DNA from 2 places in the Carnobacterium antarcticum genome. Region 2 is predicted to be linked to the other one. Evidence: riboswitches for the same ligand, from Rfam matches in the RefSeq annotation. Region 2 holds a riboswitch; the other holds the start of a gene.
The links. Region 2 has a riboswitch for magnesium ahead of mgtA (magnesium-translocating P-type ATPase). Riboswitches for the same ligand answer to the same signal wherever they lie in the genome.
Positions count from the first base shown of each region.

Region 1: another riboswitch for magnesium. It lies ahead of mgtE (magnesium transporter); the one in region 2 lies ahead of mgtA (magnesium-translocating P-type ATPase).

Region 1 is NZ_CP010796.1:448,980-465,027, forward strand. It holds gene NY10_RS02395 (LapA family protein) at 1-233, shown strand, start outside; gene ltrA (group II intron reverse transcriptase/maturase) at 767-1,684, shown strand; gene NY10_RS12745 (group II intron maturase-specific domain-containing protein) at 1,717-2,052, shown strand; M-box (ykoK) riboswitch at 2,240-2,403, shown strand; gene mgtE (magnesium transporter) at 2,697-4,070, shown strand; gene NY10_RS02410 (acetate uptake transporter) at 4,305-4,919, shown strand; gene NY10_RS02415 (DUF1836 domain-containing protein) at 5,101-5,694, shown strand; gene NY10_RS02420 (DegV family protein) at 5,705-6,571, shown strand; gene recJ (single-stranded-DNA-specific exonuclease RecJ) at 6,692-9,025, shown strand; gene NY10_RS02430 (adenine phosphoribosyltransferase) at 9,049-9,561, shown strand; gene lexA (transcriptional repressor LexA) at 9,631-10,254, opposite strand; gene NY10_RS02440 (DUF896 family protein) at 10,417-10,659, shown strand; gene tkt (transketolase) at 10,780-12,783, shown strand; gene NY10_RS02450 (YneF family protein) at 12,971-13,207, shown strand; gene NY10_RS02455 (ABC transporter ATP-binding protein) at 13,322-15,073, shown strand; gene NY10_RS02460 (ABC transporter ATP-binding protein) at 15,073-16,048, shown strand, end outside.
Region 2 is NZ_CP010796.1:2,464,356-2,480,403, forward strand. It holds gene NY10_RS11680 (C40 family peptidase) at 1-887, shown strand, start outside; gene NY10_RS11685 (diacylglycerol/lipid kinase family protein) at 1,065-1,955, shown strand; gene NY10_RS11690 (M3 family oligoendopeptidase) at 2,023-3,834, opposite strand; M-box (ykoK) riboswitch at 4,090-4,255, shown strand; gene mgtA (magnesium-translocating P-type ATPase) at 4,620-7,235, shown strand; gene NY10_RS11710 (VanZ family protein) at 7,349-7,867, shown strand; gene NY10_RS11715 (YebC/PmpR family DNA-binding transcriptional regulator) at 7,981-8,706, shown strand; gene comGA (competence type IV pilus ATPase ComGA) at 8,928-9,995, shown strand; gene comGB (competence type IV pilus assembly protein ComGB) at 9,949-11,016, shown strand; gene comGC (competence type IV pilus major pilin ComGC) at 11,016-11,336, shown strand; gene comGD (competence type IV pilus minor pilin ComGD) at 11,333-11,770, shown strand; gene NY10_RS12635 (type II secretion system protein) at 11,799-12,098, shown strand; gene comGF (competence type IV pilus minor pilin ComGF) at 12,115-12,552, shown strand; gene NY10_RS11750 (hypothetical protein) at 12,549-12,881, shown strand; gene NY10_RS11755 (M24 family metallopeptidase) at 13,085-14,146, shown strand; gene efp (elongation factor P) at 14,236-14,793, shown strand; gene NY10_RS11765 (Asp23/Gls24 family envelope stress response protein) at 14,841-15,269, shown strand; gene nusB (transcription antitermination factor NusB) at 15,266-15,709, shown strand; gene folD (bifunctional methylenetetrahydrofolate dehydrogenase/methenyltetrahydrofolate cyclohydrolase FolD) at 15,846-16,048, shown strand, end outside.

The DNA of each region.
Region 1 (16,048 bases), 590 kb from region 2:
TGTTGATTGCAACGAATTCTGCTTTTAAGACCAAGAAACAAATTAAAAATTATAAAGATGAATTATCCAAAATAGACCAAACGAAACAAAATGAACTAGATAATGTGAGAATGGAATATGAACAAAAATTAAACGATCAAGATGCTAAAATCATTGAACAAGAAAATAAAATCAACAGTTTAGAAAAAGAATTGATCGATCGAATGACTCATGCAACACCAGACAACAAATAAAACACAATGGATTATTTTTAGGGTATGAAAGAAATAACTTCCTTTAAAAGATTGGGACAATTTTTTGTCTCAATCTTTTTTGGTGCGCCCGGCATGGGTGATAACTTGGTGGTGAAAGTCCACTACAGGCTTGGCAGTAGGAACTGTTAGCGAATAGCAAGGGTGTCTTTCGCGAGAAAGAATCCGAAGGAAGCTGGACGAGCTTGCCAAACAAAGCGAAGTCCGATACTGCACGAGTCTCCTACAGTAAATGAGGCAGTGACATGAGTGGAAGGTTATAACTCTTACCCGGGGAGGTCTCACTAGCGGTAAATACCGTAGTAACAACGAATAGTGAGAAGTCAGCAGACGCCATAGTAGGAGAACACAGTTCTCTGTAGGGCAGAACAATAATAATCTTGGAATAAACAAGGAGGTGGATGTAGCTCACGACTACAGAAAACATCGTGGTATAGACCGAAAGATGGCTACTCTTGGAGGGATAAGTTGGAAACGAAAGAGTACAAGAGAGTGTAGAGAGCTACAGTAACGATATGATGAAACAAGATAGTATCTCATTAATCAATCAAATCGCTAATTCAGATAATTTAAAGTCAGCCAGCAAGAAAGTGTATCAAAATAAAGGAGCTGCCGGTATCGATGGAGTGACCGTTCATGAATTGGACGCTCACTTAATAAAATATGGTCAGCAAATGATAGAGAAGATGAGAGCAGGAACTTACCAACCACAACCTGTTAAGCTGGTTTCTATCCCTAAGGATAACGGTGGTATAAGAAACTTGGGAATTCCTGTGGTGCGAGATCGAGTGGTGCAACAAGCTATTCTACAAGTGATTGAACCCATCATTGACCCTTCCTTTTCGACATACAGTTATGGTTTTAGGAAAGGCAGGAACGCTCATCAAGCGATTAAACAGGCAGAACAATATGTATCCGAAGGATACAAAACGATTGTCGACTGTGATTTGCGTAACTATTTTGATACAGTTCATCATCAGAAGTTGATGAATTACCTCAACTACTATATCCAAGATAAAATAGTGTTGCGGTTAATATGGAATTTTCTTAAAGCTGGAATTATGGACGGCAATGTCTTTATTGAGAATTATAAAGGAACCCCTCAAGGTGGAGTTATCTCTCCACTATTCGCTAATGTCTATTTAAATCAACTAGATAGAGAATTAGAGAAGCGAGGACACCGGTTTGTACGTTATGCGGACGACTTTTGTATCTATGTGAAAACACCTAGAGCAGGAGAACGAGTTTTAAAAAGCGTGACGACCTTTATAGAGGGAAACCTCCGGTTGGAGATTAATACGGAAAAAAGTAAAGTGACTACTCCAGCTAAAGCTAAGTTTCTAGGTTTCACTATCTGGAAAACACAGGGAAAGTCAGAAGCCGCCCATCTAAGGCGGCTAAACTCAAGTTCCGTAACCGACTCAGAAAACTAACGAGCCGAAAACGTCCTGGTACATTCAAACAAATTATAAAAGAAATTGACCTCTATACACAAGGCTGGATTAATTATTATGGAATTGGAGATATGAAAAGCTTTATCAAGAGCGTAGCTCATTGGCTAAATCATCGATTGAGACAACTATGTTGGAAACGATGGAACAAAGTATCGACTAAATTTCGTATGTTAAGAAAGTATGGAATAGAGAAAGAAGAAGCATGGAAGGTGGCTAATACGAGAAAAGGGTATTGGCGTATGACCCGTACCCACACACTTCACCGAGCGATTACGAAGAAAAAGCTGGTAAATTGGGGTCTAAAAGACCTGAACCAACTTTTCCAGCAGAGATACTTAAGTTATTGAACCGCCGTATACCGAACGGTACGTACGGTGGTGTGAGAGGTCGGAGCCGTAAGGCTCCTCCTACTCGATTAATATAGAATAGAATTCAGACAGATCAAAGTTAGAAAAGACTAAAGCGCATCATTAAAAAAGAGCTGGCTTGAATATTAATTTTTTTTGTCCTACAATGAATAAGATAGATAGAATTAAATAGCCTTGTTAGGTGAGGCTACTGTACCAGAGATAAGCTACTGCCCAGAAACGTCCAAAGACGCCAACGGGTCAACAGGAATTTTCGAATTAAGGAAATTTTTAACGTAGCTGGGTCTGACCCTATGCTGTACAGTGCTGAAACTCAATGAAGGGGTGCGGGGATTAAGCCCATTTGAAGCAACTTGCCCAGCAATTGTTTTGCACGCCCTTCGGAGCGTGTTTTTTTTGTTTCTATTTTATCTTAAAGACAGATAGGAGCAGAAGAATAATTTTGCTCCTATCTTGCTCTTGATGCCTTATCATAAAATCCTTTAAGGGAGGTGGTTCGGATGGATTCTATTCCGTCTTGTCGACAGATGAAACAAATCAAAAACATCCCATCCATACGCTACATAAACTATTACAAGAAGGAGAAGCTCGTTTGAGGAGCCTTCCTGAGAGGAATGATTTTAATGAAAAGAATTGATGATAGAAAAAATAATTACTATGAAGGAATCTTTAAAGCTGCGAAGGAAAATAATCGTAAGAAGTTTCGTAAGTTATTCTTAAAACTCCATACAAATGACCAAGTAGAACTCTTCCATCTTCTATATACTGAAAAAAAGAAAAAAGTAGAGAGTTTCTTGGAACCGTCAGAGTTTGCGGAATTATTTGAATGGATGGATCCCGCTGATCAAACGGAAGCCTATGAAGCCTTTTCAACTGAATATATTGCGAATTTATTCCATTATATGGAGATAGATAATGTGGTGGATTTTTTATCCTACCGAGATGACGAAGAAAGACAGGCTCTCTTAAACCAGTTGGATGCAGCAGAAAGAAGCAGAGTAGAAGAAATGCTTGCCTATGAGCCAGAGACTGCCGGATCCATTATGACTAAAGGATTTATCAGTGTTTCTCCTGAAAACACTGTGCAGCAGACGGTAAAAATGGTGCGTATCTTTGCTAAAGAAACAGAAATGGTTTACTATATTTATGTTTTAGATAAAGAAAACAGATTGGTAGGTATTTTGTCTCTTCGTGACATGATTCTTCATCCAGAAGATACAAAAGTTCAAGACGTTATGCTTACCCAGCTAACCTTTGTGAGAATCAATGATGACCAGGAAGTAGTTGCACGTATGATTCAAGATTACGATTTACTAGCAGTTCCTGTTTTAAACGATGAAGATGTGATGTTAGGAATTGTAACTGTTGACGATGTGATGGATATTCTAGTTGAAGAGACTACAGAAGATTTTAATGAATTTTCTGCTATCCGAAAAACTAAAAGCAAAATGGAAAGAGGAGAAGAAAGCGCTTGGCAAACTGCTCGAGTAAGGATGCCGTGGATCATCATCCTTGTTTTCTTGGGAATGATCAGTGCCTCTTTAATTAGTTCTTTTGAAGAAACTTTGAATCAAGTTGTAGTGCTTGCTGCTTTTATCCCCATTATTATGGATTCAGCCGGAAATGTAGGAACGCAGTCATTGGCAGTAGCGGTCCGAAACATTTCTATGGGAGAAAAAAGAACCAAGGAAGAATTTTGGCAGAATATACTAAAAGAATTAGTAGCAGGAATGATAATCGGGTTAGCTGCGGGAATAGTATTAGCACTCGTAGTATGTATCTTTTATCAGAATCTAGTTTTAGCAGTGATTATTGGGTTTTCTCTTTTTGTGACCTTAAGCTTGTCTACTGTAGTGGGTGCTGTAATTCCTTTTCTTATCAACAGACTGAAAATTGACCCTGCTATTGCTTCTGGTCCTTTCATCACGACCATCAATGATGCAATGGGGTTATTGATTTACTTTAGCGTAGCAACAAAACTACTCCATGTGCTTTAAAAATCTGGAAGCAGCACCAAACGTATCTCAAGACGTTTGGTGCTGCTCTTTTTAGGGCAAACCTAAAACAGTACTTTTCTATCTAAAAGATTTTAACCAATCTAAAGAGAACTTGTGAATCAAAGTGTCGGTTTAAAGGATTGAAAGCGAAATCAATCAAAGTGTTATTGACTCAAGCTGTAGGAGATGCTACTTTGAATAAGTTGATATTACAAACAGAGGAGTATGCATACAGTGAAAAAAGAACATGTTCAGGTTAAACAGGTAATAATAGATCCAACAGCAATTGGATTATTTGGATTAGCAATGGTGACATTAGTTGCTTCTACACAAAAATTAGGATGGACTAACGGCGTTTCCGGTATCGTCCCTTGGGCTTTTATGCTAGGTGGAATTGGGCAGTTGATTGCTTCGTCATATGATGCAAAACACAACAATTTATTTGGAGCAACAGCTTTTGCAGCTTACGGCTTATTTTGGTTAGGAACAGGAATGAGCTGGATGGTTCAAAACGGTTTATTTGGAGCTGCTTTTCAGGCAATGTATGACCCTAGACAATTAGGTGTGGCTTTCTTAGGCTACTTTGTTTTCACTGTGTTTATGACATTGGGAGCGATGGAAACCAATAAAAATTTATTTATGATTTTCTTATTGATTGCTTTTCTTTTCTTAGGGCTGTTTATGTCAAGTTTTGGAATTGCAGAAAACTTCTTTCACATGATGGCTGCTATTGCTGAGTTTTTGATTGCTATCTTTGCTTTTTATGGAAGTGCGGCAGCAGTTTTAAATGGACATTTTGGTTATACTTTCTTGCCAATCGGCAAACCTTTTGGTATTTTTAAAAAATAAAAAAAGAAACTCCTCTTCTTGCAAGAGGAGTTTAAACCACGCTATTATGTATGCGGTTACCTTTAGGTGCTGATTCTTCGAAGTGCTTTTCAAAAAAATATCTAGTTTCAATAACTAGTTTGTCTAGTTATCTGACTTATGGTAAACTATGGGTAATTAAATTGTTAGAATAGGTGACTACATGAATAAAATAGAAGAAGAATTAATAGCCTGGACAAAAGAAATTACTCAATTTCGGTTTCCGCGTTGGGAAGACTTGCCAGATTTTGATTTATACATGGATCAAGTACTGACTTTGATTGATACTTATCTTTCTGTGTTTAATCCGAGTCAACAGAAAAAAATCATTACGGCGTCAATGGTAAATAATTATGTGAAATTAGGGTTGATTCCAGCTCCTGTGAAAAAGCGATATAAGAAAAAACATTTAGCGTACCTAATTGCGATTTCTGTTTTGAAACAAGTCTTGACTATTCCAGAAGTTAAAGAAGGAATTATCTATCAAGCTTCAATCAGCGGCATTCGGGAAGCGTATGATTTGTTTTGTACTGAACAAGAAGCAGCTTTGATAGCTATCGCTTCACATTTGGAGAAAAAAGATCGACACCCTTTGCCGTTGATGCCAAATGATACAGATATGGCTAATTTAGTTGTTCGCACTGCAACGATAGCGGTAGCGACTAAAATCGTTACTGAAAAAACGTTATCTTTGATTGCTCAAGAAAAAACAGCAAATAGGAAAGAGACCAAACAAAAAAAAGAAACTGAACTGTGAGGAGATAATTATGAACAAAGAAAAAATTGCTTTTCTCGTCGATTCTGGGTCCAATGTCCCTGAAGAAATCGTTAAGTTAGGAAATATGAAAGTTATTCCTTTAAAAATTATCTATAATAATGAAGAATTCACTGATAATGTGGATATCACAGCGCAAGATGTATATGATCGGTTAGAAGAAGAAATACCTAAAACTTCATTGCCGAGCGGCGAAACCATCACTGAAATGCTGGAAGAAATTCAATCAGAAGGCTTTGAAAAAGTGATCTGTGTCACTATTTCTAGTGGACTGAGCGGCACAAACAATATGGTTCGAGTAGTGGCGGAACAGTTTAAAGATTTGGATATCTTCACAGTTGATACAAAAAATATCGGAATCGGCAGCGGGTTGATTGCTGTCCAAGCCTATACTTATGTTGCAGAAGGCTTGGATTGGGAAATCATCAAAACTAAATTAGAAGAAGATGTTGCGAAGTCTAAAATCTTTTTCCACGTACCAACGTTAGAGTATCTGCAAAAAGGTGGTCGAATCGGTTTGGTCGCTTCTGTCTTGGGTAATATGTTAAATTTAAAACCTATTATTACCTGCAATGAAGACGGGGTTTATGATACCGTCGCTAAAATACGCGGCAGCAAGAAAAGTGTTCAAAAAGCAATTTCTTTAGCAGTTGAATTTGCAGGAACGGCTAAAAAATACCATTTAGCTATTGCTTATGGCGGAAAAACTGCTGAAAGTCAAGTTGCGGGCATTCGTGCTGAACTTAAAAAACAATTGCCTCTTTTTGATAAAATTTACGAAGGTCAAATTAGCCCAGCACTAGGTGTTCATACGGGTCCTGGGTTAATCGGGATCGGTGTCTGTATCGTGGAACCTTAAAGTGAAACGAAAAGCTTTCCTGATTTCTATTAGGAAAGCTTTTTTCTGTTTGTTTTAGACTTTTAAATAACATTTCAGGAGGTTTCTTTGCTATAATATGAAAGTTGGGAGTGAAACGATTTGCTAAAAGCACATACAAAATGGAAAGTAAAAGAAACGATGATGGACAAAGAACATGAAAAAGAATTGAGCCGGAAATTAGGTTTCACATCATTATTTACGACTTTGTGTTTACAAAGGGGCTTAGAGACAGAAGAAGAAATCCAGCATTTTTTGAAGCCCGATGAGACGTGGATTCATGATCCTTTTCTCATGCACGATATGGATAAAGCCGTTTCCCGTATTATGGAAGCAATTGAAAAAGGTGAGCTGATCACTATTTATGGCGACTATGATGCGGATGGTGTCACAAGTACGGCCGTTTTGAAAGAAGCCATCGAAATGATTGGCGGAGAAGTAAATTTTTATATTCCAAATCGATTTAGCGACGGTTACGGTCCGAATACTCAGGCGTTTGAAAAATTGATTGAAGCTGGAACTGGGTTGATCGTTACCTGTGACAATGGTGTTTCAGGACATGAGGCGATTGCTAAAGCCAATGAGTTAGGAATTGATGTAGTCATAACCGACCATCATGAATTGCCTGCAATCTTGCCAGCGGCTTATGCAATTGTTCATCCCCGTCATCCAAATGGCCACTATCCATTTAAAGATTTGGCAGGAGTAGGAGTAGCGTTTAAGCTGGCGACTGCTTTACTGGGTGAAGTTCCACTTGAATTACTCGATTTAGTAGCTGTTGGTACCGTGGCGGATTTAGTTTCTTTATTAGGAGAAAACCGGGCTTTGGTCATGCAAGGAATAGCTGTTTTAAGAGAATCGCAAAGAGTGGGTTTAGCTGCTTTATGCAAGGTGGCTGGAGCCAAGCAATCAGAAGTAGATGAAGAGACGATTGGCTTTATTTTAGCCCCTCGGTTGAATGCGATTGGGCGTTTAGGCGAGGCTGCTCCTGCTGTAGAATTGTTGACGACATTCGATGAGGCCGAAGCGAATTCTTTAGCCCAGTTAATTAATGAGAAAAATAAAGAACGACAAGCCTTGGTTTCAACCATCACAGCTGAAGCTTTTGATATGATTGAAAAAAGCGATGCGAACCCGCATGTGTATGTATTAGCAAAAGAAGGCTGGCATGAAGGAGTTTTAGGAATCGTGGCCAGCAAAGTGGTTGGCAAGACTGGAAAACCAGCCATTGTATTGAATATGGATAGGACGAATGGGACAGCTAAAGGGTCAGGACGAAGCGTGTCAGCTTACCATCTGTATGAAGCATTAGAAGATGTCAGTCACCTGACGACGAATTTTGGCGGACACCATATGGCAGCAGGTTTGACACTGCCTGTCGAGAATATTGGTGCGATTCAAACAGAACTCAATGCTTTCTTACTGCAAAGCGGTTTAGCTGAGCAGTTAACGGAAGAAATCGTAGTTGATGAACGGTTGACCATAGCTGAGAGTAGCGTGGAATCAATCGAAGAGCTGCAAAAGCTTGCTCCTTTTGGAACGGATAATCCTAAACCGGTCTTTTTATTCGAAAATGTAAAAGCACAAGATGTTCGACGTATCGGCGGAGATAATGCACATTTGAAATTAAAAATAATGGATGAAGCAGCATCTTTAGATGTGATTGGTTTTCAATTCGGCCCTGTTGCAGCTGAGATTGGTGCTGATGCTGAACTATCGATTGTGGGACAGTTAAGCATCAATGAATGGAATGGGTTGCGTAAGCCTCAGTTGATGATTGAAGATTTGGCAATTGAGGGAGTGCAAGTTTTTGATTTGAGAAGTACTCAAATCGCTCCAGCAATTTGGCAGATGGCACCTGCTGATTATTTATTTTTCAATGAAAAAAACTATCAACAATATGAAAGCAGCATCACTGAGACAAGTTACGGTCATTTGATCACTGATCAAGAAAGTGCCGAGGGTTTTATCCTGCACACGGATCAACTTATTTTAGTTGATTGCCCCTCAGATTTAACTTTATTAAGCACTGTATTGAATCAGGTAGAGCCAACAAAGGTTGTGGCTTGTTTCTTTAACCAAGAAGAAGCTTATCTTACTGGAATACCTAGTCGGATGCAATTTTCACAAGTTTTTAAGTATACTGCAACTCATATTGATATTGATGTTCGTCATAAAATAAGTTTATTAGCAACGCATTTGAAAATAAAAGAAAAACTATTGATTTTTATGATTTCTGTGTTTTTTGAAGTAGGATTTGTTACAATAAAAGACGGTGTTATGAATATTGTTCCAAATGCTGAAAAGAAAGAGTTGACTGAATCGACTACTTATCAAAACCGTTTGAAAAAAATAGCAGCTGAAGAAGCTTTGATCTATAGTCGGTTTACTGAACTAGAAACTTGGTTAAAACAACAGTTGAAAAAAGAACTGTAAAATTGGATGGAGGAAAAGTTTCAATGGACTTAAAAAAATATATTGCAAATGTACCCGATTTTCCCGAAGAAGGCATTATCTTTCGTGATATTTCACCTTTAATGGCAGATGGAGAAGCTTATCGTTATGCTACCAACGAAATCGTTCAATACGCAAAAAATAAAGGCGTGGATATGATTGTTGGACCTGAAGCTCGTGGATTTATTGTAGGATGTCCCGTTGCCTATGAATTAGGTATCGGTTTTGCGCCGGCACGTAAAAAAGGAAAATTACCTCGTGACACAGTCGAAGTCAACTATGGTTTAGAATACGGCAATGACGTTTTGCAAATTCATAAAGATGCTATCAAACCTGGACAAAAAGTGCTGGTTTGCGATGATTTACTAGCTACTGGTGGAACAATTGCGGCAACAGTCAAATTGATTGAGCAACTAGGAGGAGAAGTAGTCGGTATGGCTTTCTTAGTTGAGTTAACCGATTTAAATGGACGTGACAAAATTAAAGGATACGATATTTTAGCTTTAATGGAATACTAGAAGCTTGATAAACTAATAATGGACAATACAAAAAGTCGTTAAACAAAATTTGTTTAGCGACTTTTTGTATTAAAATATATGGCTGCGGTAAAGTCCTACGACTTTTCCTAAAACAGATACTTCATCTAAAATAATAGCATCCATGGTCTCATTTTCCGGCTGCAAACGATAATAATGATCTTCTTTATAAAACCTCTTACATGTTGCTTCGTCTTCATTGGTCAAGGCAATAACGATATCTCCGTTGTTGGCGCTGGATTGTTTGCGGACGATCACTTCATCACCATCAAAAATCCCAGCATCGATCATGCTTTCCCCACGGATAGTCAACATGAAAAGCGATTCGCTTTCTTGTTTTAAGTTTGGCGGAAGCGGAAAATAATCAGTCGCTTCTTCTACTGCTAAGATGGGTTCGCCCGCTGTAACAGTTCCTAGCAAAGGAATTTGTTTTAATTGAACACCTAATTTTGATAACCCCGTAGCTGTTAATTCGATTGCTCTCGGCTTACTAGGATCTCGTTGGATAAACCCGTTTTTTTCCAATCTGGACAGATGCCCATGGACAGTCGATGTAGAAGATAAAGAAACGGCTGTTCCAATCTCGCGTACAGTCGGTGGGTAACCTTTTGATTGGACTTGTTCGTGGATATATTGTAATACTTCAATTTGTCTAGATTCTGGAGTTTTACGCATAAATAGCTGCACCTCAATTCCTATATATTTCTTATTCATAGAATACCATAAAATTATATGCGAATCAAACAAATGTTCGCTATATTTAAAAATCACTTTGATGTATTTTATAGGATTTTTTTGGTATAGTAGCTAAAGAATACAAATAATGGAGTGAGTAAAATGTTACCTAAAGAACAATTGACCAGAATCAATGAATTAGCAAATAAATCTAAAGCTGAAGGGCTGAGCTTGTCTGAACAAGCAGAACAAAAAAAACTTCGCGAAGCGTATTTAGCGGCTTTTCGGGGAGGAATGCGCAATCATATCGAAGGACTAAAAGTTGTTGATGAGGAAGGCAACGATGTGACTCCCGATAAATTGAAAGAAATCCAAAAAGAAAAAGGCATCCACGACCGTTCCTAACAAATGGAGCGATAAATAGTGCAGGTATTAAGAAAAGAAAGACTGTTTTTATAAAAAATGCATTCAGTGATTGCTTCAATGGGAATAAAACAGTAAAATAGAGGTATTACAATTGAAAGGATGATTTACTTGTTTGACAATACGGACCAATTAGCGGTAAATACAATTAGAACACTGAGTATAGACGGAGTGCAAAAAGCCAATTCTGGTCACCCAGGCTTGCCGATGGGGGCAGCGCCGATGGCGTATACTCTTTGGACGCAACAATTAAAAGTAAACCCTAAAAATTCAACGTGGGTGGATCGTGATCGGTTTGTCCTTTCAGCCGGCCATGGTTCAATGATGTTGTACAGCCTTTTACACCTTGCAGGCTATCAGGTGTCGATTGATGATCTAAAACAATTCCGCCAATGGGAAAGCAAGACTCCTGGACACCCAGAAGTTCACTATACCGATGGGGTTGAAGCGACTACTGGTCCATTAGGACAAGGGATCGCAAATGCTGTAGGAATGGCAATGGCTGAAGCCCATTTAGCCGCTACGTATAACAAAGAAAATCACCAAATCGTGGATCATTACACGTATGCTTTGTGTGGCGATGGCGATTTAATGGAAGGGGTTTCTGCAGAAGCAGCAAGTTTAGCGGGTCATTTAGAGTTAGGTAAACTGATCATGTTATACGATTCGAATGATATTTCATTGGATGGACCGACTTCAAAAGCCTTCACTGAAAACGTTGGAAAACGGTTTGAAGCGTACAATTGGCACTATATTTTAGTAAAAGATGGAAACGATTTAGACGAAATCAATGCTGCACTTGAAGCAGCAAAAGCAGAAACAACGAAACCAACCTTGATCGAAGTGAAAACGGTGATCGGTTTTGGGGCTCCTAATGCGGGATCTCATAAAGTCCACGGTGCTCCACTAGGTCCAGAAGGGATCGAAGCAGCGAAAAAAGCTTACGGATGGGAAGGCGAAGACTTCTTCGTGCCCGTTGAAGTAGCACAACGTTTCAAAGAAACGATGGTCGATAAAGGCGTTGCAGCGGAAAAAGAATGGACGGCTGCTTTTGAAGCTTACCGTAAAGATCATCCTGAACTAGCGGCTCAATTCGAATTGTCGATGACTACTGAATTGCCAGAAGGTTGGGACAGTGAATTGCCAAGCTTCTCCGTAGAAGACGACGCTTTAGCTTCTCGTGTTACCGGAAGCCAAGTTTTGACTGCTATCTCTGAAAAAGTTCCTTATTTCTGGGGCGGATCAGCCGACTTATCGTCTTCAAACAACACGATGGTCGCTGGAGAAAAAGATTTCCAACCGGGACAATATGAAGGACGGAACATTTGGTACGGTGTCCGTGAGTTTGCAATGACAGCTGCTGCTAACGGAATCGCTTTACATGGCGGTTCAAGAACCTATGTAGGCACGTTCTTTGTCTTTACCGATTATTTACGTGCAGCGATTCGTTTAGCGGCGATCTCGAAATTGCCGGTAACCTATGTGTTTACCCATGATTCGGTGGCGGTCGGCGAAGATGGACCGACCCATGAACCGGTTGAACACTTGTCTAGCTTACGCGGCATGCCGAATTTAACTGTTTTGCGTCCAGCAGACGGGAATGAAGTAACCGCTGCTTGGAAGATCGCAATAACGTCAACGGATCACCCGACATTATTGGTCTTGTCTCGTCAAAACTTGCCTGTTTTACCAGGCACACAAGAAAAAGCGCAAGAAAGCGTGGCTAAAGGGGCATATGTTCTTTCGCCTCAATCAGGAGAAACGCCTGAAGGCATCTTGATTGCGACTGGTTCTGAAGTAGCCTTAGCATTAGAGGCTCAAAAAGCATTAAAAGCAGACGGGAAAGATGTCTCCGTGGTTTCGATGCCAAGTTTTGATCTATTTGAAAAACAAGACGCAGCTTACCAAGAGTCTGTCTTACCGAATGCCGTCCGCAAACGGGTTTCCATTGAAATGGGCGCCAGCTTTGGCTGGGAACGCTATGTTGGTCTAGATGGAGCTATGGTAGCCATCGACAAATATGGCGCGAGTGCACCTGGTGCTACGGTTATTGAAAATTATGGGTTTACAGTGGAAAATGTTGTAGCGGCTTACAGTAAGCTATAGACTATTTCTTCATTTGTCAGCCATGTGGATTGAGAACAGTTCAATTCACATGGCTTTCTTATATGGAAATTGAAAGATCTTCAGGCAAACGGTACATTTTTTTCTTAAGTAAGGCGTTTAGCTATTTATTTTTAGTTTAAAGTCTAGTACAATTAACCATTGAGAGATTTTGAAAGGAGTGAATGAAATGAGCACAGGTTTAGCAATACTTTTTATTATTCTTGCGTTAATTGCAGGTTTAGTTGGTGGATTTTTCTTAGCAAGAAAATACATGATGGATTATTTCAAAAAGAACCCGCCAATTAATGAAGATACTTTACGTATGTTGATGATGCAAATGGGTCAAAAACCATCTGAAAAGAAAATCAAACAAATGATGGCATCGATGAAAGTGCAATCAGATAAAGCAAATAAAAAAAAATAAGCGGCATATGATGTTTTGCTTATATTATTTATGTGAGCAGATTTTTTCTGTTCGCATTTTTTATTTCATAAGCAGCCTTTTAAAAGGACAAAAAAGGAGTAGGTGAAAAGTTATATGGGCGTCTATAAAAAGTTAGGTTGGTTTTTTAAGCAAGAGAAAAAAGCCTATATTACAGGGATCAGTTTTTTAATTCTGGTTTCAATTTTACAACTATTGCCACCGAGAATCCTTGGAATCGTGATCGATGAAATCAAACAAGGTTCTTTGACCAAAATAGTTTTGATTAAATGGCTCATTATCTTAACAGTCACAGCTCTTACACAATATCTTTTTCGCTATATTTGGCGTATGAACATCTGGGGAACATCCGCTAAGCTAGAACGGATTTTACGGAAACGTTTATTCGATCATTTTACGGAGATGGATAATAGTTTTTTCCAAAAATACCGTACAGGAGACTTGATGGCGCATGCGACGAATGACTTAAATGCCATCCGAAACGTAGCTGGAGGCGGGATTTTAACTTTTGTGGATTCTATTATTACGGGCGGCATAACGATTACAGCTATGATGATAGTGGTTGACTGGCGGCTTACATTGATTGCCTTGATTCCTTTGCCTTTGTTAGGAGTTGCTTCGCGGGTGCTGGGTTCTAAATTGCATACACGTTTCCGTAAAGCACAGGCTGCTTTTTCACATATGAACGATAAAACGCAAGAAAGCATTTCTGGAATGAAAGTGATTAAAACTTTTGGACAGGAAAATGAAGATGTAGAAGATTTTAAATTGAAAACGGCACAGGTTGTTTCTGCGAATAGAAAAGTCTATAAAATTGATTCTTTATTTGATCCAGTAATGACTTTTATTATTGGTATTTCTTATATTTTAACCATTATCGTCGGAGGACATCTTGTGATGACTAATGCGATAACCATCGGTGACTTTGTTACCTTTATCAACTATATCGCGATGTTGGTCTGGCCCATGTTTGCCATTGGACGGTTATTTAATATTCTAGAAAGAGGTAGTGCAAGCTACGACCGGGTTGAAGGTCTTTTGCAAGAAACATCTAAAATCGTTGAAAATCCTGATGCCATTCAAACTGCCATCAAAGGAGATATCGATTACACTGTTGAAAAGTTTTGTTATCCAAAAAGCTCTGCAGTTGTTTTGCAAGACATTCATTTTGAATTGAAACGAGGCCAAACACTTGGAGTAGTTGGTAAAACCGGATCCGGGAAAACAACTATGTTCAAGTTGTTATTGCGTGAATACGACCGCTATAAAGGCCAAATCCGATATGGAAATACAGACATTAGGGATTATTCTTTAAATGCTCTATTGCAGCATATCGGTTATGTGCCGCAAGACCAATTTTTGTTTTCAACGAGCATCAAAGAAAACATTCGTTTTGCAGATCAAGAATTAGATCAATCCGCAGTCGAGCATGCAGCTAAACTAACAGCTGTTCATGAAGATATTATGGAAATGGAGCAAGGCTACGATACTTTAGTGGGAGAGCGCGGAGTTTCATTGTCCGGCGGTCAAAAACAGCGGCTTTCAATTGCTCGTGCTCTAATCATCAAACCAGAACTGTTGATTTTGGACGATGCACTTTCAGCTGTGGACGCCAAAACGGAAGAAGCTATCTTGAATGCTTTGAAACACGAACGGTCAGAACAAACTACGATTATTGCGGCTCATCGCATCAGCAGTGTGTTGCATGCTGATGAGATCATCGTTATCGAAGAAGGAAAAATCATTGAACGCGGGACTCACTTAGAATTATTGGCTCTCAATGGTTGGTATAAAGAAATGTATGACAAACAGCAATTGGAAAGAACAACTGAAGGAGGGGGAGACTAATGGAGCAAAAAACAAGTGGGTCAAAATCCTTTCCTCTTAAAGAACAGTTCCAAATTGTGAGTAGAATATTTAAATTTGGCGCCCCGTTTAAAGGTAAATTTTTTATGGCTATTTTCTTCGGAGTATTAGTGGCTATAACGAATGTAGTGTTGCCTCGTATTTTACAAACGTTTATGGATGATTATCTAGCAACGCAAACAGCCACAACTAGAATTATCGGTTTATTTGCCGCTGCTTATTTCGGAGTAACCTTGCTCAAAATTATTGTTTGGTATTTAAACCTGTACCTGTTTAATTTGGCCTCTGAAAAAACAGTGGAGAATATCCGGAACAAAGTGTTTACTAAATTGCATACTTTAGGGATGAGATTTTTTGATCAAACGCCTGCTGGTTCAATCGTGACGCGCGTAACCAATGATACTGAGACGATCAAAGAGTTTTTTGAAGTATTTCTTACCGTTTTGCAAGGGATTTTTGGAGTTGTAGCTTCTTTTATTGCGATGGCTTTATTAAGTTTGGAAATCACTTTGTGGATCATGTTATTCGTTCCAGTATTACTGATAGTTATTTGGTATTATCAAAAATACAGTTCGACGATCTACCGGAGTATGCGTGAAAAGCTGAGTATCTTAAATACAAAGCTGGCAGAATCAATCTCTGGAATGAGTATCATCCAACAATTTCGACAAGAAAAAAGATTGCAAAAAGATTTTGAAAAAACCAACAGTTCTTATTTCGAATCGCGTTATGCCATGGTTAAAGCCAATGCATTGCTGCTTGGTCCGATCATTAACTTATTGGATACATTAGCTTTGGTAGTCATTTTAAGCTTTTTTGGATACAACGCTTTAACTGGAGCGGTTGGAGTTGGTGTTATTTATGCATTTGCTTCTTATGTGCGAAATTTCTTCAATCCGATGGTTCGTATGATGGATAGCTTGAGTATTTTTCAAGATGGCGTGGTCTCAAGTAACC
Region 2 (16,048 bases):
AACAAATGTTGGAAAAAGAAGTAGTTGTTTCGCAACTCGCTTCTGAAATGGCCACGGCTCAAGAAGATAAAGATGCTTTCTTAGCTCAAAAAACAGCTGCAGAAAATGCTGTTACTGAATATACTACAGCTCAAGCGGCTGCAGAAAAAGCTGTCCAAGTAGCTTTTGAACAGAAAAAAGTTGAAGAAGAAAAAGCTGAAGAAGCAGCTGCAACAGAAGCCGCTTCTACTGAAGTAGCAGCAAACGAAACTGCATCTGCGGCAACTTCAGAACAAAGCAATGACGAAGCTGTAACAGAAGTACAAGCAGAAACACCAGCTCCAAGTACGGAAACAGCGTCTCAACCTGCATCAACGAATAGTAATCCAGCAACAACAGCTAACTCAAATACGACTAGTTCGAATTCGTCTAGTTCGAATAGCTCTAACTCGAATAACACTGCTGCAACTACGCCAGCGCCTAGTAAACCAGTGTCTAAACCAAAACCAAAACCGGCACCAACACCAGCTCCAGCTCCTTCAACAGGCGGAACTTCATGGTCTGCATTGCAGTCTACTGCAAATAGCGTGTTAGGAACACCATATTTATGGGGCGGTACAACAACCTCAGGTTTTGATTGTTCTGGTTTTACATCGTATGTTTTTGCTAAAGCGGGCATCAACTTGCCGCGTGTAGCTTCTGCACAATACAATGCATCAACGAAAGTATCTAACCCACAAGCAGGAGACTTAGTGTTCTTCTCACTTGGTGGTTCAACTATTGACCACGTAGGAATCGTTTCTGGCGGCGGACAATTTGTTGGCTCTCAAAGCAGTACCGGTGTTGCCTATGCTTCATATACTTCTGGATATTGGGCAAGCAAAGTTGTCGGTTACGGACGTTATTAAAAACAATAATGAAAATAAAAAGACTCGAATAAGGCCAGCCATGGTTTTGTTCGGGTCTTTTTTGTATAAATAAGAACACTTACTTAGTATACTGATAGTAGGCGAGTAAAAGAATCTTTTGAAAAAACGTATTATTTATTTTTTTGAAAGGTATACCAAGAATAAAGGAGGGCTAAAATGAGCTTAGCTGTATTAATCATAAATCCTTCTTCAGGAAATGAAGAAGGAGAACAGTACGCGTTAAATGCCCAAGCAACATTAGAGAAAATGTTTGATAAACTAATAGTAAAAAAGACTGAGAAAGCCGGAGATGCTAAACGATTTGCTAATGAAGCAGCAAAAGATAGAGTGGAAGCTGTTTTTGTTATGGGTGGAGACGGCACAATAAACGAATGTGTTAATGGCATCGCAGGAGAAGCTTATCGTCCTGACTTTGGTTTTATCCCTATGGGAACTGCTAATGATTTAGGTCATGCACTTGGTATTCCTATGGATCCCGCGGAAGCCATTGCCATGCTGCCTACAGCTGCTAAATGCAAGATAGATGTTGGAAAAGTCAATGATGATTACTTTATTGATGTCATTGCAATCGGAAGCATCCCTGAAGCTGTTCAGAATGTTAGTACAGAACAAAAAACTAAATTAGGTTTTTTTGCTTATATTTTGGAAGGCTTAAAAGCAGCAAAAAAGAATAAAAGCTACTCATTCAAATTAACCTTAGATGAAAAAACTTTTTCACAAGAAGCTGAATTGGTTTTAGTTGCGCTCACCAATTCAGTAGGCGGTTTTTCATCTCTGTTACCAGAAGCTAAAGCAGATGATGGGTATTTGCATTTGGTTTTATTAAAAAAAACGAGCTTGCTAAAGAAATTACCCTTGCTTCTTAAATTACTTAAGGGAGAAACGAATGATACACGTGATGTTTTATATGAAAGGTTCAAAACAGGCCAAGTGGCTGTCTCTAAAAAAGAAAAACTAGGAACGAATATTGACGGTGACCCAGGAGATGACTTGCCCTTAACTCTTGAAGTGTTAGCTTCTCACATAACTGTTTTTGTGCCTAGTTGATTTTAACAGTTTCCATAAAACACCATAAAAAACCCGTTGCGTGTAAGCAACGGGTTTTATTTGAAAACTAATTTAAAAAATCTTCTGTCAATGTCAAAAAGGTTTCAACATCATTTTTCATAATCGCTATTCCAGCCTCCCAGAATTCGGGTTTAGTCAAATCAGCGTTTAAGTGTTTCATTGCCAAATCTTCCGTAGACATAGAAGCCGTATCTCTCAATAAAGCGATGTAACGCTCTTCAAATCCTTGGCTTTCTTCAAGAGACTGAGCATAGATTCCTAGACTGAAAAGGTATCCAAACGTATAAGGGAAGTTATAAAAAGGCACATCCGCAATAAAGAAGTGTAATTTGCTAGCCCAAAAATGCGGATGGTAGCTGCTTAAAGAATCTTGATAGGCTTCTTTTTGGGCAGCCTCCATTAACTCAGACAAGCGTTCATCTGTTACAATACCGGTTTGGCGTTCTTTATAAAAATTAGATTCAAAGATAAAACGAGCATGAATGTTCAAGAACATTGCCAATGCGTTTTGAATTTTCGTATCTAGTAAACCAATTTTAGCCTCTTTTGTTTTAGCTTCTTTTACAGTTGCATCGGCAACGATCATTTCAGCGAAGGTACTAGCTGTTTCAGCTACATTCATCGCATATTGTTGGTTTAAAGCAGGCAAGTCATTCATTACATGGCTATGGAAAGCGTGGCCTAATTCGTGTGCTAAAGTAGAAACTTCACTTGGTGAATCGGCATAAGTCATAAAAATTCTTGATTCATTGCTTTCTGGCAATTCTGCACAGTAGCCGCCAGGACGTTTGCCGCTGCGGTTTTCAGCTTCGATCCAATTGTGTTCAAAAGCATATTGAGCAAAATCAGCCATTTTTGGACTCACTTTTTTGAAGTTTTCGATGATGAACTCGGCCCCTTGATCATACGGATAAACTTGAGGTTCTGCGTTCCCAACTAAAACAGGCGCTTCAATATCTTGCCAAGCTAATTTTTCTTTTCCTAATAATTGGGCTTTTCGGTTTAAATAATCTATAAAAGGCTGCTTATGATCGCTAACGGCTTGCCACATGGTGTCTAATGTTTCACGTTTCATTCGATTGTATTCTAACGGACGTTTTAAGTAATCGGTCACGCCATGAGCTTGATAATCTGCTAAACGAAATCCGGCTAAATGATTAAGCGTATCGCTGAATAAAGGAGCTTTTGCTGACCAAGTTGCTTCCCATTTCTGAAAGAGCTGTTCTCTAACTTCAGCATCAGGATCCGCATTCATTTTATTGTAGGCTTGGCCCGCAGATAAGTTGGTTACATGCCCATCTTTATCTTCAAATGGAATTTCAATTGTTGCAACTAATGTATCGTAATGGTCGCTCCAGCCTTGGAATCCATCAATGGAAAGAGAATTGATCAAGGCCTCTTCAGCTTCACTCAATAATTCTTTACCTTGAGTTCTTATTTCATTTAAAACAAATTGAATCGGTTGAAACTCAGGCAGATTTGTTAAGTTAGTCCATTCAGAGTCAGGTATCTCAACTATTTTTTTAGCTAAAATTGTCTGAACCGTGCTCGAAAAGCTGCTTAATTCGAATGCTTTCCCCAATAGAGCACTGGCTTGTTTATTATTGATATCAGCAGATTGAACAGCTTCAATAAAAGTATGGACTTGAGACAAACCAAAAGTTACTTTTTCTTGTAAAGCTAGTAATTGTGTAAAGTGTTTGAAATCAGGTCCATCTTGTTCACTGTTCCAACTGGTTACATTTTTTGATAATTCCTCTAACTGTTCTTGAAGGAGAGCCATTTTTTCATGGAGTTGAGTTGAACGACTGCCTCCAGGAAAAATAGATTCTAAATCCCAATTTATACTGTATTTCATTTAAAAACTCCCTTTCTAATTGCCGCTTTCTTTATTATAGTCCAGTTGCTTCTATTTTGAAAATAACCATTATCGGTGAAAAAGTTGGAAAAGAAAAATAATCCGCTGATTTTAAGACAAACCCATTCAAATGGCCAATCAGTAAGGGGATTAAACTTGAAATAAATTTAACTTTTAAAAGAATAGAAGAAGAGAAGTCGAGCAACTTGACTTCTAAAAATCTTTGAGCTAGCATAGTAAATGACATGAAATGAATAAAGCTTCTGTTAGGTGAGGCTCCTATATGGAAAAACGCTGCTGCCCAAAAACGTCGAGAGACACCAATGGGTCAACAGGAATGATCGAATTAAGGTCATTTTTAATGTAGCTGATGAATAATCTACGCCATATAGTGCTAAAACTCGACGATGGAGAAGGAATACAAGGAACTTTTTTGAGGTGCAAAAAAGCTGTATTTAAATATGGAATCGTTTATCGTTTATTTAGAATGGATATTCAAGCATATACTCTATCGCAGAATGGAGTGTATGCTTTTTTATTGTTTTCTTTCTAAAAGGGGTTTCAATCGTAATTTCGAGTTTTTGAATTGTCATTTCAGAGTAATGCGCAGACCTATCAAAAAAAGGCGAGGTGAATGGTATGGAAAAAGGCTCTAGTAGTGATAGTCCAGGTGATGATTGTTGGAGAGATGAAGAAAAAATAAGTAAGCCTGCCATGACCCTCTTAATTAGGATAATAGTGTAGCAAACTTGTTTTTTCCGGTAAGGCAAAAGGAGGAAAAAATAATGGCAAATCAAAAGAAGCACATTTATACAGAAAAAAAATCTAAAAACAACCAATTAAAAGAATTAGGCTACCTCACAGAAGAAGCAGTTTTAAAACAGTTGGATACAGGAGAGTCAGGCTTAAGCAAATCAGAAGCGGAAAAGCGCTTAGAAGAATTTGGGTTAAATGAAGTCGCTGCTCAAAAGCCTGTTCCTTGGTATCTACTATTACTCCAAGCATTTAAAGATCCATTTATTTATGTTTTAGCACTTTTATTAGTTGTCTCAGCTGCTACTAAAGATTTTGAAGCCAGTATCGTTATGGGCTTGATGATTTTATTCAGTGCAGGACTTCATTTTATTCAAGAATATCGTTCTCAAAAAGCCAGTTTGGCTTTGAAAGAACTTATCGAAACCACTTGTGCAGTGACCAGAGAAGGGGTAACGAAAGAAATCCCCATTGATGAAGTCGTTCCTGGCGATATTGTCAATCTGTCGACAGGAGACTTGATTCCAGCAGATGCTCGTTTGATTTGGACTAAAGACTTATTCGTCAATCAATCGTCATTAACGGGAGAATCGATGCCGATTGAAAAGTTTGTCCAAATAGAAGGCGAAAAAGAAGATCCGCACGTAACGGCTTTGGATCTTCATAACTTAGCTTTTATGGGGACAGATGTTTTAAGCGGACAAGGAAAAGTAGTCGTATTAAAAACAGGAGAAGATACTTTCTTTGGAGATATTGCTACTCAATCTTCTAAATCTAGAGGAGAAACGAGCTTTGACCGTGGCGTAAAAAATGTTAGTAAATTATTGATCAACTTTATGCTTGTCATGGTTCCTATTGTATTTTTAATCAATGGAATCTCAAAAGGCGATTGGGGCGAAGCTTTCTTCTTCTCAATAGCAGTAGCTGTTGGTTTAACACCAGAAATGCTGCCGATGATCATTACGAGCAACTTAGCTAAAGGTGCGATTACGATGTCTAAGAAAAAAGTAATCGTTAAAGAATTAAATGCTATTCAAAACTTGGGTGCTATGGATGTCTTATGTACGGATAAAACTGGAACGATAACGGAAGACAAAGTCGTTTTGGTACGTCATGTAAATCCGATTGGCGAAGAAAGCAATCGTGTTTTAGAGTTAGCGTATATGAACTCAAATTATCAAACCGGTTGGAAAAATGTGATGGATCACGCTGTCATTGAGTATTTCAGTGAAAATCGTGAAGAAGCTGAATTAGAAAAAGTCGAAAAAATTGACGAAATTCCATTCGATTTCTCAAGACGCCGTTTAACTGTAGCTGTCAAAACAGGGGATCAGCAAATTATGATCACTAAAGGCGCCGTAGAAGAAATGCTGAAAGTTTGTCAATATGTAGAATTGAACGGTGAAGTTGTTCCGTTGACACCAGAATTACAAAAAACGATGGAAGAAGTCAGCATCAAAATGAACAAAGAAGGCATGCGTGCACTAGGTGTCGCCTATAAACTGAACGTTCATGATTCAGCTGTTTACTCAATTAAAGATGAAGCAGATATGGTGCTAGTAGGGTTCATGGGATTTTTAGACCCGCCAAAACAATCTTCTATCACAGCTATTAAGTCGCTCCATGAACATGGTGTGAATGTAAAAGTTTTGACTGGCGATAACGAAATAGTCGCTCAAAAAATCTGTAAAGAAGTTGGAATCGAAGTGAACCGTGTGATTCTTGGAACAGAACTTGAAACGATGGATGACAACGAATTGATGGATGCAACAGAAGAAGTCAATCTTTTTGCTAAATTAAATCCAACTCAAAAAGCTCGAATCATTGAATTATTGCAACAAAAAGGACACACAGTTGGATTTATGGGAGACGGCATCAACGATGCGCCCGCATTGAGAACGGCTGATGTAGGGATTTCTGTTGATACCGCAGCAGATATTACTAAAGAAGCTAGTTCAATCATTCTGTTGGAAAAGAGTTTAACGGTTTTAGAAGACGGTGTGTTAGAAGGCCGGACTGTTTTTGGAAACATGATGAAATACATTAAAATGACGATCAGTTCAAACTTCGGTAATGTATTTAGTGTATTAGTAGCCAGTGCCTTTTTACCATTCTTGCCAATGCTTTCGATTCAACTCTTAGTCCAAAACCTTATTTATGATATCGCCCAATTAACCATTCCTTGGGATAAGATGGATGAGGAAGATTTAATGAAACCAGCTAAATGGGGAACGTCAGATTTATTGAAGTTTACTTTTAGCATTGGGCCGATCAGTTCGATTTTTGATATTTTAACATTTGTACTGATGTGGTTTGTTTTCCAAGCTAACACGGTCCAAGATGCTGCTTTATTCCATTCAGGTTGGTTCGTGATTGGTTTGATTACTCAAACTGTTGTCGTCCATGTGATCAGAACGAAAAAGATTCCGTTTATTCAAAGCAGAGCCAGCTTAAGCGTAACGTTATCAACCCTTGCTGTTGTAGTGGCTGCTGTATTGATCCCTGGAAGCAAATTCGGGACATTCTTTGATTTTGTAGCTTTACCGACAACTTACTGGAAATGGATGATCCTAATTGTTTTAGCTTATATTGTATTGACTCAAGTAGTCAAAGATATTTATATTAAAATAAATAAACAATGGCTATGATGGTTTAATGTTATTGTCAGCAAGAAAGTCAAACTATATATGGTTTGGCTTTCTTTTTTTATGTGAAAAGAAAAGAAATTGAGGTAAACTAAAAGAAAGAAAGGAGTGTAAAAATGCGTTCATCCACAAAAGATAATCTATTTATAGGATTGGCTTTAGTAATTATGGGGGTATTGTTTTATAGTTCTTCCCAACCGTATGAAGAACAATCGGTCACCCCTTTGCTGAATCAACTATTAGCAAAAGAACCGCTTAAGAATCTGCTGAGCGGGATCCACTTTACATATGCTAGCGGAGAGGTAAGCATTGATGCGCTAGGATATAGCGAGTTTATAGAGTTTTTTATACGCAAAGCTGCCCATTTTGGCACCTATTTTTTATTAGGGTTGTTTTGGTTTCTAGGATTGAAGAATAAAATGACGAGCATCAGTTTAGCTGCCTTTATTTCTTGGCTGCTCGCTACCGGCTATGCAGCACTGGATGAATTTCACCAAGGCATTACGCCTAACAGAACACCATTGTTGCAAGATGTGACCCTAGATAGTGTCGGCGCATTAACAGCTATTGGGCTAGCGCTTCTCTTTTTTGTTTTCCACAAAAACAAAAAAAGAACAAAAAAGAATTACCGTTAGGACTATTTCTCCTAAGATCCATCACTTTTAGAAAGATTTGCTCAAGAACCTGTTTTTTGGTAGAATGAGAAGGGCTTATTTGCCAAAATACAATGTGAGATGAGGGAATATGGATGGCAGGACATTCAAAATGGAACAATATCCAAGGACGTAAAAATGCACAAGATGCAAAACGCGGCAAAATTTTCCAAAAAATATCTAGGGAAATTTATATGGCTGTAAAAAAAGGTGGTCCTGATCCGGACACAAACCCTTCATTACGTATGGTGATGGATAAAGCCAAATCAAACAATATGCCAAACGACAATATTGATAGAGCCATTAAAAAAGGCAGTTCTACAACTGAGAACGAAAATTACGACGAAGTCACTTATGAAGGTTATGGTCCTCAAGGTACAGCTGTTTTAGTGCATGCTTTATCAGATAATTTAAATCGGACAGGAACCAACGTCCGTGTCGCTTTTAATAAAAATGGCGGTTCACTAGGGGAAAAAGGTTCAGTGAGTTACATGTTCGACCGCAAAGGGTACATCGCTATCGCACGCGAAGGTTTAGATGTTGATGAAGACACGATGCTGATGAGCGTTCTGGAAGCTGGCGGAGAGGAAATGGAAACATCTGACGAAGTATTTGAAGTTTATACAGACCCGTCCGATTTACCAGAAGTCCGTGATGCCTTAGAAAAAGAAGGGTACACATTAGCGCAAGCTGAAGTTACCATGATTCCGCAAACAACTGTTGAATTATCTGAAGATAAAAGAGTTACACTAGAACAAATGATTGATAAATTAGAAGAAGATGACGACGTTTCAGAAGTTTTTCACAACGCGATACTATAATCAAAATATACAAGATGTTCCTCCAGCAAAGTGTTGGAGGGATATTTTTTTATAAAAAAAGGAAATTAAGATGAAAAGCATACAATTAGAGTAGGAACATAAAACAATCAAAGGAGGGAACAACCTATTAGAAAATCGCAAACCATATATTCTGAAATAAGGAGGGAATGCCGTGTGCTCAAACAAAACAAGGAGAATGAGACAATGGATTGGCACATGTTATGGAGATAGAACAACTTGCTGAACACGTTATTTTAAAGGCTCAAAACAAAGGGGCAAGTGATGTTCATGTTTTACCCGAGGGAAATGACTATAGAATATTTTTTCGAATTGGCGGTTATTTAATTCAATTTTTTAATCTGACACCAGATGAAGGGGTTCGCCTTATTTCCTACTTTAAATACTTATGCAATATGGATGTCGGGGAAAGGAGACGTCCGCAAAGCGGATCGATTCAATTTTTGCTTAATAAGACAAAACAAGCTTTGCGATTTTCAACGATCACTAATTTCAAATCTCAAGAATCCATGGTGATACGGTTATTGAATCAAACGGAAGTGCATCCTTTAAAAGAAACAACTTTTTTCCACCAAGAAGTTAATGAAATGGAAAAGTTAGTGCAGTTTAAAAGCGGCTTGCTTTTATTTTCTGGCCCAGTTGGATCTGGAAAAACGACCACCATGTACCATTTGATTCGCGAATGCCATTCAAAAAATAATCAGCAAGTCATCACTGTGGAGGATCCCGTGGAGATAGAAGAACCGGCATTTCTTCAAACCGAAGTAAATGAAAAAGCAGGTGTCTTCTATGAGACGCTTTTAAAGTCGAGTTTAAGGCATCATCCAGATACCTTGATCGTAGGAGAAATCAGAGATGAAGAAACGGCCAAAATGGTTATACGAGGAGCTTTAACAGGCCACTTGATCATTGCAAGTATACATGCTAAAAATGCTGTAGGGGTCCTCTCAAGACTGATTGAATTAGGGATAACCCATGAACAATTGAAACAAACTCTTTTAGGAATCGTTTTTCAAAAATTGCTTCCAAAAAACTGCCCGTTTTGTAAAGGAGATTGCCAAATGGATTGTAGCCATTGGAACGTTCATGAAAAACGAGCTACTGTTTATGAAGTATTATCTGGAGAAAACTTGCAAGGGTGTTTGTCGAATGAATCGGCAATTCTAAATCAACCTGAACAGATGAACAGGTCGTTTAATTGCTTGTTAAGAAAGGCGTATGTTTATGGTTTTATTACCCAAAAAAACTTTCAAAAATACCGCATTCCGTAAAACTCAAACGGAATTGATGCAAGCTTCTTTTTTAACGAAATTAGCTTCTTTGATCCAAGAAGGATTTACTTTGCGAGAAGCCCTAACTTTCTTAGCGACCATTATGCCAAAAGAAGCTCATTGGATTCAACTTATTTTACATGAATTAGAAAACGGTCAACGGTTTGATGAAGCACTCAGAAACCAAGGATTTTCTGAGCGCATCAGCTCTCAAATTTATTTATCTCTTATTCATGGACAATTTTCGGAAGCTCTAGGGGCAAGCGGACAGTATTTAGAAACGAAAAACAAACAAAAACAGCAATTAATGAAGTTGTTACAATATCCCTTGGTTCTATTGCTGTTTATGGTAGGCATTTTAATAGCCATGCGATTGGTTTTATTGCCGAGTTTTCGGCAATTGTATGATACATCTGCTCAAAGCGTCTCGTGGATCAACCGCTTCGCAATCGGATTTATTGAATATTTTCCAACTGTTTTACTGATTGCCGGTTTATGCACCAGCTTATTGTTTTTGTGGATACACACTAAACTGAAAAAAATGTCAGCTATTGAGCGAACGACTTTTTACATGCGGATTCCGTTGGCGAATACCTTGATACGTTTGTACCATACCCATTCTTTTAGTTACGAATGGAGTCAGCTTTTAAAAAGCGGACATCAAATGAACGCCATTATTGGTCTGATGCAAGCAAAAGAAGCAACAGCATTGATGCGAGAAGTTGCACAAGTAATGGAATTAGAGTTGAAAACAGGACGAAATTTTAAAGAATCGATGAGTTCACTGACATTTTTCAATCCAGAATTGGGTTTAATTATTTTACATGGCGAAGCGACTAGTCAGTTAGCAAGCGAATTAATGATCTATGGTGAAGATTGTCAAAAAAGAATGATGCAGTACATTCAAAAGGTTTTTAGCTGGATCCAACCCTTTATTTTTTTATTTGTTGCTTTTTTTATTTTGTGTATTTACCTGGCTTTATTACTGCCTATGTTCTCTATGATAGGAGAGGTTGTCTGATGAAAAAGAAAAAAAGATTAAACGCTGATGGTTTTACTTTAATTGAAATGATTTTGGTGCTTTTCGTGATCTCTGTGTTGATGCTGCTGATTGTTCCGAATGTCGTAGAACAGAAAAAGAAAGTGGATCAGAAAGGTACAGAAGCTTTGGTCACAGTTGTTCAAACCCAAGTAGAATTATACGAAATGGATACGAATAAAAAGGCTGCAAGTTTTGATGATTTAAAAACAGCCTATTTAAATGAGAAACAATTGGCCCAAGCCAAAGATAAATTGGTGATCAGCAACGGTAAAGTTTCAGCTAAAGCGTCTTCTGAATGAAGAAACTAAACGATAAAGGAATGCTGCTTTTCGAAAGCTTGCTGGTTTTACTATTAACGGTTAGTTTGCTGATGATACCAACGGTTTTTTCTAAAACGATCATTAAAGATGTAGAGACGCAATTGTTTATTGAGGAGTTGCAAAGCAGCTTGACAGCTACTCAGAATTACGCTGTTTTATCTGGAAATTGGACAATGATGGATATTTCAGCAAGCACAGGCAAAATCTCTTTCAACATACTAACAGAAGAGAACCATTATTTGACTCATCAATTGATTTTGCCTGAAACCATCACAACGCCTACGAGTAAGCGGTACGTTTTTAATGGCGGAAGCGGCAATTTACAAAGCTTTTCTACATTATATTTTGATATCGATGGCGTAAGGCATTCATTAGTTTTTCAGTTAGGAAGTGGGCGCTATCATTGGAATTAAAAAACTTAATCAAAAAGGGTATCTGTTATTGGAAAGCTTACTGTCGTTTTTTATCTTAACTGTTTGTATCAGTCTGTATCTACCATTGGTCGCTGGACTGTTGTTAACGGTTAAAGAAGAGAAGAAAGCGGTAGACAGAGCTCGTATCTGTTATGAGCAATCGCAAAAAATCTCACTCGGCCAATCAGTGGATGACTCTTGGCAAACAGGGGGAGTGACCTATCAGATTCATTCAATTGAAAAGGAACACAAAAAAGGCATTCAAATCAATGATGGAGATCAACAGTTGGTTATTGAAATCCTCTCGTCAAAAGTCCCAGAACCTTGATGCAAAAGGTTTTACATTGTTAGAAACAGTGATTGCTCTCCTTGTTCTATTAACATGCGTTTCTTTGATTGGTTTTTCGGTGAATCAATTTCGTGCAATCCGCAATCAAACGTTTCAAGATCGACAATTAGAATGGCATTTGTTTTTAAATCAATTTAACTATGAAATAAAAGGGCTGGTGCTTAAAGATGTATCGACCAGCAAAGTTAGATTTGAAGAACAAGATGCTGCTGGAAAAACGCAACGCGTTCATATCTATCAAAGAGATGCTAATAAAACTGTTTTTATTAAAACAACTGATTCTGGAGGCTATCAACCGTTAATGATGAAAGTGAGCAAACTAACTTTTTCTAAAAAGGATACTTTTTTGATCTTGCGGGTTACGTTTACAAATAATGAAAACTACAGTGCACAAGTAAATTTGTCACAATTGAACGAGGGGGCAGATAAATGAATCAAAAAGGAGCAATCTTGCCTTCGGTGATCGTTTTTGTTTTCTTGCTATCAGCAGTCTCAATGGGAACGACACAAATTTATAAACGCCAGATGCAGCAATTAAAAGCTACTGAAGATTATTATATTGTTCAAAGCATGATTGAATTGTCAAAAGCAGAGCTGCAATATCAACTGAAGAGTACACCAGATATTCAGGAACTGTTTTTAACGTATGCTGCTGGTACTGTTCGAGTACAAAAAACAGCAACGAAAACGTATCAATTTACTGGAATCTCTAATAAGGCATTTTTAAAACAAATTAGTATTATAGTAGATTATCCTGATTAGACCCTCTGTCTCTTAATGAATCTTGAACAGAAACTTTTTTGTAGAGACGGAACTGGAATCTTAATAAAAAGGAAATAACCCTTGTTAAAAGCCAAGGGTTATTTCCTTTTGGCCTTTAATTTGGTATAATAAATTGAATTGTGTTCAGCGCTTATTAGCAAACTAGCTGCAACATTGATCTAATAGATGAGGAGTGATGATAAATGACTCGATTGAATAAGGTACGTGAAGGCATGAAACAACGAGGATTGGATGCGTTGCTGGTAACCAGCCCTTATAATTTACGCTATGTATCAAACTTTACTGGAACAACAGGGTTAAGTGTCATTACACTGAATAAAGCTTATTTCATAACAGATTTTCGATATGTTGAACAAGCTGCTAGCCAAGCAATTGGTTTTGAAATCGTTCAAAACAGTGGCCCGATATACGATGAGGTTGCTCGATTGGTAGAAGCAGATAAAATTGAAGCACTTGGTTTTGAACAAGATTATGTTACTTTCAGTACCTTTGAAGTATTGGAACAAATTATTTCAAGTGAATTGATTCCTGTTTCGAAATTGATAGAAGAGTTGCGTGAAGTAAAAGATGCATCAGAAATAGAAACAATCAAAAAAGCTTGTTCGATTTCTGATGCAGCGTTCCAATATATTTTAGGCGAAATCAAACCAGGCATGTCTGAAATTGAAGTAGCTAATTTGTTGGATTTCCACATGCGTGGATTAGGAGCAACGGGAGTTTCTTTTGATACTATTGTAGCAAGCGGCATTCGATCTGCTATGCCACATGGTGTAGCTAGCCAGAAGTTGATTGAAACTGGGGATTTCGTGACGATTGATTTTGGTTGTTATTATGAAGGATATGTTTCAGATATGACACGGACATTTTCAGTTGGCGAACCGGCTGAAAAATTAAAAGAAATCTACAATATCACGCTTGAAGCTCAATTAAAAGTTATTGATGCAGCTAAACCAGGAATGACTGGAATCGAATTAGATGCTGTCGCTCGCGATCATATCGCAAGCTACGGTTATGGAGAAGCATTTGGCCATTCAACTGGGCATGGCATAGGACTAGAAATCCATGAAGGACCGAACGTTTCAAAACTAGCGGATAAACCTTTTGTAGCTGGGAACGTGATCACAAATGAACCAGGAATTTACTTGCCTGGAATCGGCGGAGTCAGAATTGAAGATGATCTAGTAATCACTGATTTTGGTAATGACGTTATCGTTCATTCGCCAAAAGAGTTAATCATTCTTTAGATGCAAAAAGAGCTATGATTTATTAGGTAGTTGATCAAAAAAATGATACACTAAGACAGAAAATAGGAACGACTTTGGGAGGAAATTAAATGATCTCGGTAAATGATTTTAAAACAGGTTTAACAATAGAGTTTGATGGTGGAATTTGGCGTGTAATTGATTTCCAACATGTGAAACCAGGTAAAGGTGCAGCTTTTGTCCGCTCTAAATTAAAAAACCTACGTAACGGTGCGGTTCAAGAAAAAACATTCCGTGCAGGTGAAAAAGTAGGAAAAGCTCAAATTGACAACCGCAAGATGCAATACTTATATGAAAATAGTGGTTCATATGTGTTTATGGATTCTGAGAATTATGAGCAACTTGAATTGCCGGAAGAATCTATTAAAGATGAATTGAAGTATTTGAAAGAAAATATGGAAGTTCACATTATGATGTTTGATGCAGAAGTTTTAGGAGTCGAACTGCCGAATACCGTTCAATTAAGAGTTGCAGAAACTGAACCGGGAATTCGTGGAGATACTTCTTCAGGCGGTACTAAAACGGCTAAGCTGGAAACAGGAACGAATATCAATGTGCCGTTCTTTGTAAACGTAGATGATGTATTGGTGGTAAATACCCAAGATGGTTCATACGTTTCACGCGCTTAACACATGAAATAGAAACAAAAAATAGTTGACTATAGGAGGTCTGCCTTATGGCTGAAGAATCAAATTTTGCAGTAAATGAGACCAAAAAAACTCTTGGCGAAATTGAAGTAGCGCCAGAAGTCATTGAAGTCATTTCAGGAATTGCAGCAAGCAAGGTAGCTGGAGTTTATGCGATGCAAGGTAAGCTGGGATCGGGCGTTTCTGAGCTATTCGGTCGCGTGGATCATAAAAAAGGAGTTCATTTAACAGCTGATGATGAAGGATTAAAAGTTGATATTTATTGCTACTTAGATTATGGGGTTTCAGTTCCCAAAGTAGCCTTGGAACTACAAGAAAAAGTTCGAGAACAACTAGTGCATATGACAGACATTGAATTAAAAGAAGTTAATGTTCATGTAGTAGGAATCGTACCAGAAAAAACTGAACTGCAAGATTTGTTCAATCTTGACGATGATGAAGACGGTGAAGAAGAGTGAGTTTAACCAGACGTGAAATTAGAGAGAAAGCCTTACAATCTCTTTTTCAACTATCGGCTAATAAAGATTTATCCACGGAAGAAGCGATGCAACAAGCTTTGACCAGCGGAGAAGATTTAGCAGATGAAGTAGAAGTTGTATCTGTACCGAAATATTTAGAATTGCTGGTAACAGGTGTCAACGAACATCAAACAGCTATAGATGAAAAAATCCAACTGCATCTTGAAAATTGGTCTATGAAACGTCTTGCAAAAACAGATTTAGTGATTATGCGAATTGCTATTTTTGAAATGCTTTATGTATCAGATGTACCGGCAAAAGTTGCTTTGAACGAAGCACTCGAAATTACAAAACTGTATAGTGATGAAAAGTCGAGAAAATTCGTGAACGGTGTTTTAGCGAACATTGTCAACGATCTAGAGGAAAAAGAGGCTGAGTAAGCCTCTTTTTCTTTTTCTTTAAAATGGTGTAAAGCGAGACTGCATTCGTTTCTTTTTTTAGCGATTGATATGGTAGAATAAGAAGGTGCAATCAATGTATCTGATACAAACGAACGAAAAAAGGATGGGATTTTCGATGAGTGCAATCATGATGAGCGGCAAAGCATTAGCAGAGGAAATGAACAGTGAAATGTTGGAAATGGTGAATAACTTAAAAACCAAAGGGATAACACCTGGTTTAGTTGTTTTATTGGTTGGCGAAGATCAAGCGAGTCAAACTTATGTCCGCAATAAAGCCAAACGAGCAGAAAAATTAGGGGTCCATTCACTGGTCAAGCG